2 regions of the Streptomyces sp. 11x1 genome follow, and region 2 is predicted to be linked to the other one. Evidence: predicted binding sites of a transcription regulator. Region 2 holds the regulator's gene; the other holds the start of a gene.

Region 1 (7,385 bases), 1.3 Mb from region 2:
CGTACGCCCGCCTCGCGCGTGTACTCACCGGCGAGCTTGCGCAGCGCGCTCTCGTCGAGCACGACCTCGTCGGCGTCGAGCCCGGCCCGCTCCAGCTGCCGGGGCAGCAGGTGGTCCCGGGCGATGACGATCTTCTCGTCCTCCGTGTACCCGTCGAGCCGGACGAGTTCCATCCGGTCGAGCAGGGCCTCGGGGATCGCCTCCAGCACGTTGGCGGTGGCGAGGAAGACGACGTCGCTCAGGTCCAGCTCGACCTCCAGGTAGTGGTCCCGGAAGGTGTGGTTCTGCGCGGGGTCGAGGACTTCGAGCAGCGCGGCCGCCGGGTCGCCCCGGAAGTCGGAGCCCACCTTGTCGATCTCGTCGAGCAGGACGACCGGGTTCATGGACCCGGCCTCCTTGATGGCGCGGACGATACGGCCGGGGAGCGCGCCCACGTACGTGCGCCGGTGTCCGCGGATCTCGGCCTCGTCGCGCACACCGCCGAGCGCGACCCGGACGAACTTCCGTCCCATGGCGTGCGCGACGGACTCGCCGAGGCTGGTCTTGCCGACGCCGGGCGGCCCGACGAGCGCGAGCACGGCACCGCCGCGCCGCCCGCCGACGACACCGAGGCCCCGCTCGGCCCGCCGCTTGCGCACCGCGAGGTACTCGGTGATGCGCTCCTTCACGTCCTCCAGCCCGGCGTGCTCGGCGTCGAGGACGCTCTTGGCGCCCTGGATGTCGTACGCGTCCTCGGTCCGCTCGTTCCAGGGCAGTTCCAGGACGGTGTCGAGCCAGGTCCGGATCCATCCGCCCTCGGGCGACTGGTCGCTGGACCGCTCCAGCTTGTCGACCTCCTTGAGCGCGGCCTCCCGTACCGCCTCCGGCAGGTCGGCGGCCTCGACGCGGGCCCGGTAGTCGTCGGACTCCTCCCCGTCCTTCTCGCCGTTCAGCTCACGCAGTTCCTTGCGGACGGCTTCGAGCTGGCGCCGCAGCAGGAACTCGCGCTGCTGCTTGTCGACGCCCTCCTGGACGTCCTTGGCGATGGTCTCGGCGACGTCCTGCTCGGCGAGGTGGTCGCGGAGCAGCTGGGTGGCGAGCTTCAGCCGGACGACCGCGTCGGTGGTCTCCAGGAGCTGGATCTTCTGTTCGAGGGTGAGGAAGGGCGAGTAGCCGGAGTTGTCGGCGAGCGCGGAGACGTCGTCGATGGCCTGCACCCGGTCCACGACCTGCCAGGCACCGCGCTTGCGCAGCCAGCTGGTGGCAAGTGCCTTGTACTCCTTGACGAGTTCGGCGACCTGTCCGGGCAGCGGCTCCGGCACGCCGTCGTCGATCCGCGTCCCCTCGACCCACAGGGCGGCACCGGGCCCGGTGGTCCCGGCCCCGATCCGCACGCGGCGCACTGCCCGGATGAGCGCCCCGGGGTCGCCGTCCGCCAGCCGTCCGACCTGCTCGACGGTCCCGAGCACGCCGATGCTCGCGTAGTTGCCGTCGATACGCGGCACCAGGAGCACCTTCGGCTTCCCGGGTTCGGCCCGCGCGGCCTCCACCGCGGCCCGTACATCGGTGTCATTGAGGTCCAGCGGCACCACCATTCCCGGCAGCACGACCTCTTCGTCGAGCGGCAGCACGGGCAGGGTGAGCGGTGCGGACGTCGATGCCATGATCTCTCCCTCGGCAGTCAAGTTGAGCTATGCCGACTCAATGCAGAGGGGTCGGGGAATGTTCCCCGAGCGGCCACCCGTTCGCTGTGGGCGATCACGAGCCCACCTGGACGCACTCCGGAATCACCATACGTAATACTCTTCACCCAGCTTCACCTATTACAACATGCGCGGGGTCCCGGTGGAACGAACAGACGGAACAGTGCGGGCATGGGTCGACAGGTGGGTCGTGTCCCGGGGAGCGGCGCCGCCGGTGGTCGAGCCCTGGGGCTTCACGATCGACATGGGCCTGGCCCACCACGTCACCCGCCACGTCCTCTCGGCGGCGAACGAGGAGGTGGAGGAGAAGACGGTCCGGAAGGTCGCCGACGCCGTCACCGGGGCCGGCACCTGGCTCAAGGTCTTCACGGACGCGTCGACGGTGGGCCCCTGGCTCGGCGAGGGATGGTGGATCGACCCCGAGCCCGGCTTTCTGATGACCGTACGACTGAGGCCCCGCGAGGCCCCGGCGGTCTCCCTGCCCGACGGCTACCGGCTGCGCACCTGGTCGCGCGGCGGCGTGATCCGGGTGATGGTCGCGGCGCCGGACGGTTCCCTGGCGGCCCGCGGTCAGATCGTCCCGACCGGAGCGACGGCGGTCGCCGACCAGATAGAGACGTCCCCGGCCCACCGCCGCCGCGGCCTCGGCACGTTCGTCATGGACACCCTCGCCCAGACCGCCCTCGAACAGGGCGCGGAGACAGGAGTACTGGCCGGCACACCGGACGGCCGAGCCCTCTACGCGTCACCGGGCTGGACGGTGACGGCCCCACTGACGAGCGCGAAGTTCACCGGCCGGCCCTGACGGGCGCGGCACCACGCACCACTCCCGTACCACCGGCCACATCGCCACCCCGATCCCCAGGGCCAGCAGATGCCCCCAGTTGGTCATCGGGTCCGCGAACGCGATCAGGTCGTCCAGCAGCATGCCGCCGAAGCCCAGCAGCAGCGGCCACCGCAGCCACGGCGGCAGCAGTCCCGCCAACGCGCCCGCGCTCGCCGCCACCCCGAAGCTGATGCCGAAGTCGAGACGGTGCAGGGAGCTGTCGGGGAGGTGGCCGACCAGGACGGCGAGGCCCACGGGGACCTCCGTCGCGAGGGTGGCGAGGACATGGCCCAGCAGGAAGACACCGGCCGTGCGCCACCCGCCGACACGGCGTTCCAGCGCGGTCAGCACCAGGAGGAAGGCGAAGACGTACACGGAGCCGACCCCGCCCGCGACCCACAGCGCGCTCGCGCCCAGGACCGGCACCGGGGAGTGGACCAGATGCGCCACGTCCGTACTGGAGCCCTGGTGCAGGGTGCGCACCAGGGCGGGGTCGGCGTACTCGGCGACCAGCGAGGTCAGCGCGAGGACGGTGGCGTAGAAGAAGGTGAAGGGCGTACCGACGGGAGTGGGGAGCAACCGCCAGGGGCGCGGGAACGGGGTACGCCGGCTCTGGTCGGACGCAGCGCCGGCACGCGTCCCGGGCTCCGCGTCGAGCCCCACGCCGGGCTCGACCGGGCACGCCTCGGATCGCACCGCACACGCCTCGGATTCCACCGGGTACGCCACCGGCTCCACATGCGTCACTGGCTCCGGGTACGCCACCGGCTCCCGCCCGGGTGTCGCCGCCGGCTGCCGCGGAATGCCGTCGAGGACGGGCCCCGCGGTCTCCACAGTCTCGGCGGCATCCAAGGTGAGGCGCTCCTTCCGTTTCGCCTCACCTTCGACGGCCCGATACGCCGTTGTCTGTGATCCCCGCCACTGGGAGGGCGATTCACAGCAAGCCGACAGCTCCACGGCTCGGACCCGCTCGTGCGAACCGGGGGTTACACGAGTCAATCACCCGTTCTTTCAAGCCATCTGCCGCGTGAGAGTGGCCACTTGGTCCTTATCTGGTCCGCGCCCGGTTTCGCTGATTCCCTGAATGGGCCTGCGCGACGAACCGCCACCCGTACAAGGAACTCCGGATGTCCACAGCCCCGTACCGTGACCCGAGCCGCCCCGTCGACGAGCGGGTGGAGGATCTGCTGGCCCGGATGACCCTCGCGGAGAAGGCTGGTCAACTCTTCCACTCGGCGCTGACGATGAACGGCGACGGGACACTCGCCGAGGCGAGCGACGGGCCGTCCCTCCAACAGGGCACCACGGAACTGGTCGTGGACAGCCATCTGACCCACTTCCACCTCGTCGGCCGGCACGGGACGCGGGAGACGGCGGAATGGGTCAACCGCCTCCAGGCCCTCGCGGCCGACACCCGGCTGGGCATCCCGGTCACCCTGTCCACCGGCCCACGCCACTCGTTCACCGCCAGGGCGGGCGCCCCCTTCGGCGCCGCGGCCTTCTCGGCCTGGCCCGATCCCCTGGGCCTGGCGGCGATCGGCGACCCGGAGCTGGTGGAGAAGTTCGGCGACACCGTCCGCCGCGAGTACCTCGCCCTCGGCCTCCGCGTGGCCCTGCACCCCCGGATCGACCTCGCCACCGGCCCCCACCGGGCCGGCCGGGCCCACCGGTCGAACCATCGCGGCTCACCCGCCGACGTCACGAGCGCGCTGTTCAGGGCGTACGTACGCGGCCTCCAGGGCCCCCGGCTCGGCCCGCGCTCGGTCGTCGCGGTGGCCACGTACTGCCCCGGCGGCCCGCAACAGAACGGCGGGGAACCGCACTTCGCGCAGGACAGGGATCGGGTCCGTCCCCGCGGAACGCACGACCACCGCCTCGCGCCCGTCCGGGCGGCCGTCGAGGCCGGGTGCTCGCAGATGATGCCGCACCACGGCCGGCGAACCGGTGTGGACGGCGCTGCGGAGATCGGCTTCGGCCTGGACCGGGACGCCCTGACCGGCCTGCCGCGCGAACGCCACGGCCTCGACCGCGTCGCCTTCGACGGCGTCGTCCGCACCGACCGGGGCCTGCTCACCGACGCCCCCGCCCTCGGCGACACACACCGCACCCGCGCCTGGGGCCTCGGACACCTCACCGTCGCCGAACGCGCCGCGAAGGCCCTGGACGCGGGCGCCGACCAGTTCGGCGGCGACCACGGCGAACAGTGCCCCGAGATGATCGTCGAACTGGTCCGGTCCGGCCGGATCGCCGAGGAACGGATCGACGCCTCCGTCCGCCGCATCCTGCGCGAGAAGTTCGTCCTCGGCCTCTTCGAGAGGCGGTACGTCGACCCGGACCGCGCCGAGGAGACCGTCGGCGCCGGCGAGTTCACCGCTCTCGGCGAGGCCGCCCAGCGCCGCTCGCTCACCGTCCTGGCCAACCACTCCCTCCTCCCGCTCACCGACCGCCCGAACCTGTACGTCGAAGGAGTGGGCGCGCAGACGGCGTCCCTGTACGGCAACGTCGTGGCCGACCCGGCCCACGCGGACGTGGCCGTGCTGCGGCTGCGCACGCCGTCCGAGGAACGGCTGGTGGAGACCCTGGCGCTGCTGGCGGCGGTGCCCACCCTGGTCTGCGTCAACCTGCAACGGCCCGCCGCGCTCCCGGAGATCGCCGCGAAGGCCGCCGCGCTCGTCGCCGACTACGGGGCCTCGGACACGGCCCTGCTCGACGTGGCCTTCGGCCGGGCCCGCGCGGAGGGCCGACTGCCCTTCGAACTACCGCACTCCCTGACGACCGCCGAGCCCTCCCACCGGGCGGCCCCCGACGACACCGAGCCCCCGCTCTTCCCGTACGGCCACGGCCTGACGCTCTGACAGCGAACTGACGGGGCCTCGCCGGGCCGTCGTAATTCGGCTGCCCCGGCGCAGGGAGCACGTAAGGATGGGCGGATGCCCATCACCGACGAACCCGTAGTCATCGACCGTCACGAGGGCCCCTACGGCGAGGTCGTGCTGCGACGGCACGGAGAGCTGTTGCAGATCATCGCCAACGGGTGCTTCCTGATGGACACCTCGGACGGCCGCTCGGAGCGACTGCTGGTCGACGCCGCTCTCGCCGCGCTGACGGATCGTTCTCGGCCAAGTGTGCTCATCGGCGGTCTGGGCGTCGGCTTCTCGCTCACCCACGCCGCCGCGGATCCGCGCTGGGGGCCGATCACAGTTGTCGAACGCGAACCCTCCGTCATCGCATGGCACCGCTCCGGTCCGCTGGCCGAGGTGTCCGCCGGAGCGCTCGCGGATCCCCGTACGGAGATCGTGGAAGCCGACCTCGTCAAGTACCTCCATGAGACGTCCGCCACGTTCGACGCGCTCTGCCTGGACATCGACAACGGGCCCGCCTGGACCGTATCCGAGAGCAACGACAGCCTCTACTCGCCGAACGGACTGGCAAGCTGCGCAAGGGTGTTGAGGCCAGGTGGGGTCCTTGCCGTGTGGTCGGCGCGGCCATCTGCGGAATTCGAGGAAACCTTGGGGAATGCCGGGTTCCAACAGGTGCGTACCGAAGAGATCCCGGTTGCCCGAGGCGTTCCGGACGTGGTGCACCTCGCGGTCCGACCTGGATAGCCCTGGTGCGGCGACTGCCCGTACCCTGCTTGCCTGACGCCGATCATTCAAGCGTCAATCGCAGTCATGCGCAGCCATGCGTAGTCAAGGGATCACCCCACGGATTCCGGAAAGCAACACAGGGGCGGGCGATGGAGCAGACACACACCACCCACAGCAACACCACGGCGACGCCGGGCGCGCAGCGCCGGGTCCTCGTGGTCGAGGACGACGCGACGATCGTCGACGCCATCGCGGCCCGCCTGCGCGCCGAGGGTTTCGTCGTCCAGACCGCGTCCGACGGACCGGCCGCGGTGGACACCGCGGAGGCCTGGCAGCCCGATCTGCTGATCCTCGACATCATGCTGCCCGGCTTCGACGGCCTGGAGGTGTGCAGGCGCGTCCAGGCCCAGCGGCCCGTCCCCGTGCTGATGCTCACCGCCCGGGACGACGAGACGGACATGCTGGTCGGGCTCGGCGTCGGCGCCGACGACTACATGACCAAGCCGTTCTCCATGCGGGAGTTGGCCGCCCGCGTGCACGTCCTGCTGCGCCGGGTGGAGCGGGCCGCGCTGGCCGCCACCACGCCGCGCTCGGGCATCCTGCGCCTCGGCGAGCTGGAGATCGACCACGCGCAGCGCCGTGTGCGGGTGCGCAGCGAGGACGTGCACCTCACGCCCACCGAGTTCGACCTGCTCGTATGTCTCGCGAACACCCCGCGTGCCGTACTCTCGCGCGAGCAGCTGCTCGCCGAGGTGTGGGACTGGGCGGACGCGTCCGGGACGCGGACCGTGGACAGCCACATCAAGGCGCTGCGGCGGAAGATCGGCGCGGAGCGGATCCGCACGGTGCACGGTGTGGGGTACGCCCTGGAGACCCCGACTCCCTGACCCGTGCCCGCCGTTCCGTGTGCGCAGGGCACACGTAGGCACGCAGGCACGTAGGCACAAGGGGCTGGTGGCGTGATGAGCGGAGTCGGTGACCCGAGGTCCCGGAACCGGGGTCCCGGTGGCGCGCAGTCGCGGAAGGGCGCGAGCCCGCTCGGCGGGGTGCGCCCCTTCTCGATCAAGACGAAGCTGGGCGCTCTCGTCGTCATCTCGGTCCTGATCACCACCGGTCTGTCGATGATCGCGGTGCACACCAAGACGGAGCTCCGCTTCATCACGGTGTTCTCGATGATCGCCACACTGCTGATAACGCAGTTCGTGGCGCATTCGCTCACCTCGCCGCTGGACGAGATGAACGCGGTCGCCCGGTCCATCTCGCGCGGCGACTACACCCGCCGGGTCCGTG
Region 2 (7,385 bases):
ACCAACGCCGAGGGCGCCAGGACCACGCCGTCCGTCGTCGCCTTCGCCAAGAACGGTGAGGTGCTCGTCGGCGAGGTCGCCAAGCGTCAGGCGGTCACGAACGTGGACCGGACGATCCGGTCCGTCAAGCGCCACATGGGCACGGACTGGAAGATCGAGCTCGACGGGAAGCACTTCAACCCGCAGCAGATGAGCGCCTTCATCCTGCAGAAGCTGAAGCGCGACGCCGAGGCCTACCTGGGCGAGAAGGTCGCGGACGCGGTCATCACCGTCCCGGCGTACTTCAACGACTCCGAGCGCCAGGCGACGAAGGAGGCCGGTGAGATCGCGGGGCTGAACGTGCTCCGTATCGTCAACGAGCCCACCGCCGCCGCCCTCGCCTACGGCCTCGACAAGGACGACCAGACGATCCTCGTCTTCGACCTCGGCGGCGGCACCTTCGACGTGTCGCTCCTGGAGATCGGTGACGGCGTCGTCGAGGTGAAGGCCACCAACGGTGACAACCACCTCGGTGGTGACGACTGGGACCAGCGCGTCGTCGACTACCTGGTGCAGCAGTTCCGCGCCGGCCACGGCGTGGACCTCGCCAAGGACAAGATGGCCCTCCAGCGCCTCCGCGAGGCCGCCGAGAAGGCCAAGATCGAGCTGTCCTCGTCCACCGAGACCTCGATCAACCTGCCCTACATCACCGCCTCCGCCGAGGGCCCCCTGCACCTCGACGAGAAGCTCACCCGCGCCCAGTTCCAGCAGCTGACCGCGGACCTGCTGGAGCGCTGCAAGACGCCGTTCCACAACGTCATCAAGGACGCCGGGATCGCCCTCTCCGAGATCGACCACGTCGTTCTCGTCGGTGGCTCCACCCGTATGCCCGCCGTCGCCGAGCTCGTCAAGGAGCTGACCGGCGGCAAGGAGGCCAACAAGGGTGTGAACCCGGACGAGGTCGTCGCCATCGGCGCCTCGCTCCAGGCCGGTGTCCTCAAGGGTGAGGTCAAGGACGTCCTGCTCCTCGACGTCACCCCGCTGTCCCTCGGTATCGAGACCAAGGGCGGCATCATGACCAAGCTCATCGAGCGGAACACGACGATCCCGACCAAGCGGTCCGAGATCTTCACCACCGCCGAGGACAACCAGCCGTCCGTGCAGATCCAGGTCTACCAGGGCGAGCGCGAGATCGCGGCGTACAACAAGAAGCTCGGGATGTTCGAGCTGACCGGTCTGCCGCCGGCGCCCCGCGGCGTCCCGCAGATCGAGGTGTCCTTCGACATCGACGCCAACGGCATCATGCACGTGACCGCGAAGGACCTCGGCACGGGCAAGGAGCAGAAGATGACCGTCACCGGCGGCTCCTCGCTGCCGAAGGACGAGGTCGACCGGATGCGTCAGGAGGCCGAGCAGTACGCGGAGGAGGACCACCGCCGCCGCGAGGCCGCCGAGACCCGCAACCAGGGCGAGCAGCTCGTCTACCAGACCGAGAAGTTCCTCAAGGACAACGAGGACAAGGTCCCCGGTGACATCAAGACCGAGGTCGAGGCGTCCGTCGCCGAGCTGAAGGAAGTGCTCAAGGGCGAGGACACGGCCGAGATCCGCACGGCCACCGAGAAGGTCGCGGCCGTCTCGCAGAAGCTCGGCCAGGCCCTCTACGCCGACGCCCAGGCCGCACAGGCCGCGGGCGGCGAGGCCGGCGCCGGCGCCGGTGACGCCAAGGCCGACGACGACGTCGTCGACGCCGAGATCGTCGACGAGCCGCGTGACCGCAAGGACGGTGCCGCGTGACGGAGGAGACCCCGGGCTTCGACGAGCAGCAGCCGCAGTCGGCTCAGCCGCAGCAGCCTGATGTCCCCTCCGGCTCCGAGGACGCCGAGCCGAAGGCCGCCCCCCAGGAGGGGGCGGCCCCGGCCGGGGACGCGGCAGCGACGGCCCAGGTGGCCGGTCTGACGGCGCAGCTGGACCAGGTGCGTACGGCGCTCGGTGAGCGCACGGCGGACCTCCAGCGCCTCCAGGCCGAGTACCAGAACTACCGTCGCCGGGTCGAGCGCGACCGGATCACGGTCAAGGAGATCGCCATCGCGAACCTCCTGACCGAACTCCTGCCCGTGCTCGACGACATCGGCCGCGCGCGCGAGCACGGCGAACTCGTCGGCGGCTTCAAGTCCGTCGCGGAGTCGCTCGAGACCGTCGCCGCGAAGATGGGCCTCATGCAGTTCGGCAAGGAGGGCGAGCCCTTCGACCCGACGATCCACGAGGCCCTGATGCACAGCTACGCGCCCGACGTCACCGAGACGACGTGCGTGGCGATTCTCCAGCCGGGGTATCGCATCGGCGAGCGCACCATCCGCCCCGCGCGGGTGGCCGTGGCCGAGCCGCAGCCCGGCGCGCAGACGGCCAAGGCCGAGGAGGCCGAGGGTGCCTCCGGTGCCGACGACAAGGAGAGCGGTGGCCCGGACGAGGGCTGACGCCACAGGCCGGCACGGCATGCAGGGTGAGTGGAAGGAGGGACGTCGAGGATGAGTACCAAGGACTTCATCGAGAAGGACTACTACAAGGTCCTCGGCGTCCCCAAGGACGCCACCGAGGCCGAGATCAAGAAGGCGTACCGCAAACTCGCCCGCGAATACCACCCGGACGCCAACAAGGGGAACGTCAAGGCCGAGGAGCGCTTCAAGGAGATCTCCGAGGCCAACGACATCCTCGGTGACCCCAAGAAGCGCAAGGAGTACGACGAGGCCCGCACCCTCTTCGGCAACGGCGGCTTCCGCCCCGGGCCCGGCGCCGGTGGCGGCTCGTTCAACTTCGACCTGGGCGACCTCTTCGGAGGCGGCGCGCAGGGCGGCGGCCAGGGCGCGGGCGGTTTCGGCGGGGGCATCGGCGATGTCTTCGGCGGCCTGTTCAACCGGGGCAGCTCCGGCACCACGCGGGTGCAGCCCCGGCGCGGCCAGGACATCGAGTCCGAGGTCACGCTGAGCTTCACCGAGGCCATCGAGGGCGCGACCGTACCGCTGCGCATGTCCTCGCAGTCGCCCTGCAAGGCATGTTCGGGCACCGGCGACGCCAACGGCACCCCCCGGGTGTGCCCGACGTGCGTCGGCACCGGCCAGGTCGCGCGGGGCTCCGGCGGCGGTTTCTCCCTGACGGACCCCTGCCCGGACTGCAAGGGCCGCGGCCTGATCGCCGAGCACCCCTGCGACATCTGCCACGGCTCGGGGCGCGCCAAGTCCTCCCGCACCATGCAGGTCCGGATCCCGGCGGGCGTCTCCGACGGCCAGCGGATCCGGCTGCGCGGCAAGGGCGCCCCCGGTGAACGGGGCGGCCCGGCGGGCGACTTGTACGTCGTCGTGCACGTCGACCCGCACCCGGTGTTCGGCCGCAAGGACGACAACCTCACGGTGACCGTCCCGGTGACGTACCCCGAGGCGGCGCTCGGCGGAGAGGTCCGGGTCCCGACCCTGGGCGGTCCGCCGGTCACCCTGAAACTGCCTCCGGGCACCCCCAACGGCCGTACGATGCGGGCCCGGGGCAAGGGCGCCTTCCGCAAGGACGGCACCCGCGGGGACCTGCTGATCACGGTCGAGGTGAGTGTCCCGAAGGACCTGTCGGGGAAGGCTCGTGACGCGCTGGAGGCGTATCGCGAGGCGACTGCGGGCGAGGACCCGCGAGCGGAGCTGTTCCAGGCCGCGAAGGGAGCATGAATGTGATGGACGGCCGCCGTAGGAACCCTTATGAGCTGACGGAAGAGACACCGGTGTACGTCATCTCGGTGGCCGCCCAGCTCTCCGGACTGCACCCGCAGACCCTGCGCCAGTACGACCGTCTCGGCCTGGTCTCCCCGGACCGCACCGCCGGGCGGGGCCGTCGCTACTCGGCCCGTGACATCGAACTGCTGCGTACCGTCCAGCAGTTGTCGCAGGACGAGGGCATCAACCTGGCCGGCATCAAGCGCATCATCGAACTGGAGAACCAGGTCGCCGCGCTCCAGTCCCGGGTGGCCGAGATGGAGGCCGCGCTCGACGGCGCCGCCGCGGCCATGCGCCAGCGCGAGGCGGCGGTCCACGCGTCGTACCGTCGCGATCTGGTGCCGTACCAGGAAGTGCAGCAGAGCAGCGCGTTGGTGGTGTGGCGGCCTAAGGGGCGGCAGACGTCCGCAGACTGACGGCACGTCAAGTGCGGTCAGGGGCCCGGAGATTCAGCTGTTCGGCTGAACCCCCGGGCCCCTGCCGCGTCCTTGTAGGTGTGCTCAGGGGGCCAGAGCCACCCAGGCGTCGCCGGGGGGCGATTCGGTGCCGTCGGTGTGGAGGGCGGTCACCCAGTAGAAGTGGGTGGTGCCGGCGGCGGCCGTGGTGTCGGTGTACGACGTGCCGGTGACCGGGTCGGCGGTCAGGGGCTCGTAGGCGGCGGTGGCCGGGTTCCACCGGTACACCCGGTAGCCCGTGATGTCCGTCCCGTCGGAGTCGCTGGACAGCTTCCAGGTGAGGTCGACCCCGGTCCCGCCGGCGGCCTTCTCGGCGCTCGCGTCGACCAGCCAGTCCGCGGGGGTCTCCACGGTGGGCCGCAGGTCGAGTTCGGTGACGGTCGTGGACACCATCTTGTCGGCCAGCGTGTAGTTGGAGTTGCCCGAGGTGTCCACCGCGTCCACGAAGTACGTGTGGTGCTCGCCGTCCTGGAGGTTCCCCGAGTCGACGAGCCGACTGGTGCCCGCCTTGACCGTGCCCACATGCGTGTACCCGGTCCCGTCGTCCACCGTGCTGACCCGGAACACGTTGTACTCGGCGAGGTCGGCGACCGGGCTGTCGTCCCAGTCGAGGACCGTGCCGTACTCGGTGGCGGTGGCCGTGAACCCGGTGACGAGCGGCGGGGCGGTGCCGTCGCCGTAGCCGTGGGAGATGGTCTGCGAGGGGCCCGACTCCCGGCCGAGCGCGTCGACGGTCGTCACCCAGTACACGTAGAACCCGTCGTCGGGGCTCGGCACGACCGTGGTGTCGGTGCAGGTGTAGCTGTACCTGGTGCCGTAGGCGGTGTCGGTGAGCTTCGGTTCGCAGGGCACGACCTGGGAGTCGACGACGTCGAAGGTCCCGGTCGCGTTGTCGAAACGGCGCTCCTCGCGGTGGACCCGGAACTCGGTCGGCGCGTACGGCGACACGTCCCAGCGCAGATCGACGCCGCCGCCGTCCTCCGGCCGGTTCTCCGTCTTCCAGAGGTACGGCACCGCGAGCGGCCTGGCGATCGACACCACCGACGAGTACGCGGTGTTGCCCGCCGCGTCCGACACCGCGACCTTGTAGTACGAGGTCTCCCCGTACGGGGCGGTGGCATCGGTCGCCGAGTTGCCCCAGGGGCCCTTGACCTCCTCGAACGGCCCGTCGGGCGAGGCGGCCCTCAGCAGCCGGTTCGTCTCGGCCCCCTCGGACATCCACCAGAGCGACACCCCGTCGAGGGAGGACTCACCGCTGACCTTCAGATCCCGGACGGTCGGCGGGATCCGGTCCACCGTGGTGACCAGCTGATCGGCCGTGCCCGTCGACGTGTTGCCCGCCCTGTCGTAGGCGCGGACCTCGTAGTAGTACGCCGCGCCCGACTTCGGCAGCCCGGTGTCGGTGTACGAGGTGGAGGTGGTCGTCGCGAGCGGCGTGCTGCCGAACGACGTGCCCTTGAGCCGCCGGTAGACCTTGTACCCGGCGAGGTCCATCTCCTTGTTCTTCGCCCAGGTGACCTTGGCCCTGCCGGTGGCTTCGTCGTACGTGACCGCGGCCCCCGTCGGGACTAGCGGCTTGACCTTGTCGACGTCGGCGGAGGTGCGGGGCGTGTACGTGAACTTGACCTTGGCGGCGCCGGTCCAGTTGACGTAGTCGACGCGCAGGGTGTGCTTGCCGGAGGGGATGGTGAGGTTGAGGGTCTTGGAGACGGTCGTCGAGCCGTTCTTCCAGAGGCTGATCTTGCGGGCGTCGGTCGTGCCCGGGTCCAGATAGACGCGGATGCCGTCCAGACCGGAGACGGAGAGCGTGAAGGGGCCGCCGGAGCCGAAGTCGCGGGTCACGGTCCAGCGGACGCCGAAGTTGTTGGACGGCAGGCCGGTGGCGGGTGCGCCGGTGCCCCAGTTCTGGTCGATCGCGCTGTCGCAGTCCGTCCTCTTCGGGGTGCCGGAGAAAGTGGTGTTCGCGAAGAACTGCCGCTTGAAGACGGGGGAGGAGCAGGTGACGGCGGCGTTCGCCGCCGTGGCGGTCGAGACGAGCAGACCGCCGGCGGTGGCGAGCACGACGACGGCCGCGGCGGCCGTCGTCGAGCGTCTGACTGAGGTCATGGGGTCCTGGGGTCCTTCAGGGCAGGAGGGCGATCGTCACCGGCGGTGTAACCCCCGCCGGTGACGATCAGACGTTTGGGGTGGGGGGATGGTTGTACGGGGTGGGTGGGGTGTGTGGGGGCGCGGAGCGGAGGGTGGGCCGACGCTCCTGGGGAGTGAGTCGTTTCTGCGTCACCAGTTCGAGTGAAGCGAGGGTGTTTTCGCAGGTGAGCGAGTACGGCCGCCTAGCGTGGCGGCGTTGCTTGTGCCCCGTGCACGCCAAGCCCACACTTGAGGAGGAGGTGCCACCTTGACCGCTCTTGCACATGAGAGGCCCGAGACCATGTCCGAGGCAGGGACTGAATTCGCGAACGGACCCAGCCCGGACGAGGCCTTGTGGCAGGTGTGGAAGGCCATGGACCCACCCGAGGGCTACCGCGCGGAGATCATCGAGGGAGCCATCGAGTTGTCGCCCACCGCCCGCCGTTCGCACGGCCTGATCGCCAATCGTGTCCGTCGGGCCCTGGACCGGTTCCTGGACGGTAGCGACTACGCCTGCTACCAGGACATGAACGTGATCCACAACCGTAGGGCGTGGATCCCGGATGCCTTCGTCGCTCCGGAGGACACGGAGCCGTGCCACGACGAGGACGACATGGGTGTGCGTGCCGACTCCGTGCAGCTCATCGTCGAGGTCGTCTCCCCGGGGAAGCGGAACCAGGACCGGGACCGGGTGAAGAAGCGGCGCGAGTACGCCCGGGCCGGCATTCCGGTGTACGTCGTCATCGACGACTACGACGGCGAGGGCGCCGTCACGCTCTTCACCGAACCACGCCCGGAGGCGGCCGACTGGGGGGACATCCGGCGGTTTGCCTACGGCAGGGAGGTCATCATCCCCGAAGGGGCTGCCAAGGGTTTCGCCATCGGCGAGGCGATCACGGGGCCGAAGCGGGACTGAATTCCGGTCCGCCCCGGTGACCTCCTCGGGTGACCCGGTCAGTCGCCCACGCCGAGCCCTGGGCCGGGGCGCTCGTGGCCGGGCGGCAGCTGCTGGGGCTGCTGGGTGTTGGGGCGGGGCACGCCGGAAGTGCCGCGTGGACGCATGCCGACTTCC

The links. Region 2 encodes HspR, which represses chaperone genes until heat shock. Its sites were predicted from a motif close to TTGAGNNNNNNNNNCTCAA; they were not measured.
Region 1: the regulator HspR is predicted to act here: its motif matches at 1,666-1,684, upstream of lon (endopeptidase La).

Annotation. Positions count from the first base shown of each region.
Region 1 covers NZ_CP122458.1:3,461,504-3,468,888, forward strand. The annotation lists gene lon (endopeptidase La) at 1-1,643, opposite strand, end outside; gene P8T65_RS14880 (GNAT family N-acetyltransferase) at 1,810-2,487, shown strand; gene P8T65_RS14885 (rhomboid-like protein) at 2,428-3,360, opposite strand; gene P8T65_RS14890 (glycoside hydrolase family 3 N-terminal domain-containing protein) at 3,636-5,363, shown strand; gene P8T65_RS14895 (spermidine synthase) at 5,439-6,113, shown strand; gene P8T65_RS14900 (response regulator transcription factor) at 6,245-6,982, shown strand; gene P8T65_RS14905 (HAMP domain-containing sensor histidine kinase) at 7,058-7,385, shown strand, end outside.
Region 2 covers NZ_CP122458.1:4,786,210-4,793,594, reverse strand. The annotation lists gene dnaK (molecular chaperone DnaK) at 1-1,773, shown strand, start outside; gene grpE (nucleotide exchange factor GrpE) at 1,770-2,453, shown strand; gene dnaJ (molecular chaperone DnaJ) at 2,505-3,686, shown strand; gene P8T65_RS20895 (heat shock protein transcriptional repressor HspR) at 3,692-4,147, shown strand; gene P8T65_RS20890 (PA14 domain-containing protein) at 4,232-6,292, opposite strand; gene P8T65_RS20885 (Uma2 family endonuclease) at 6,687-7,229, shown strand; gene P8T65_RS20880 (hypothetical protein) at 7,268-7,385, opposite strand, start outside.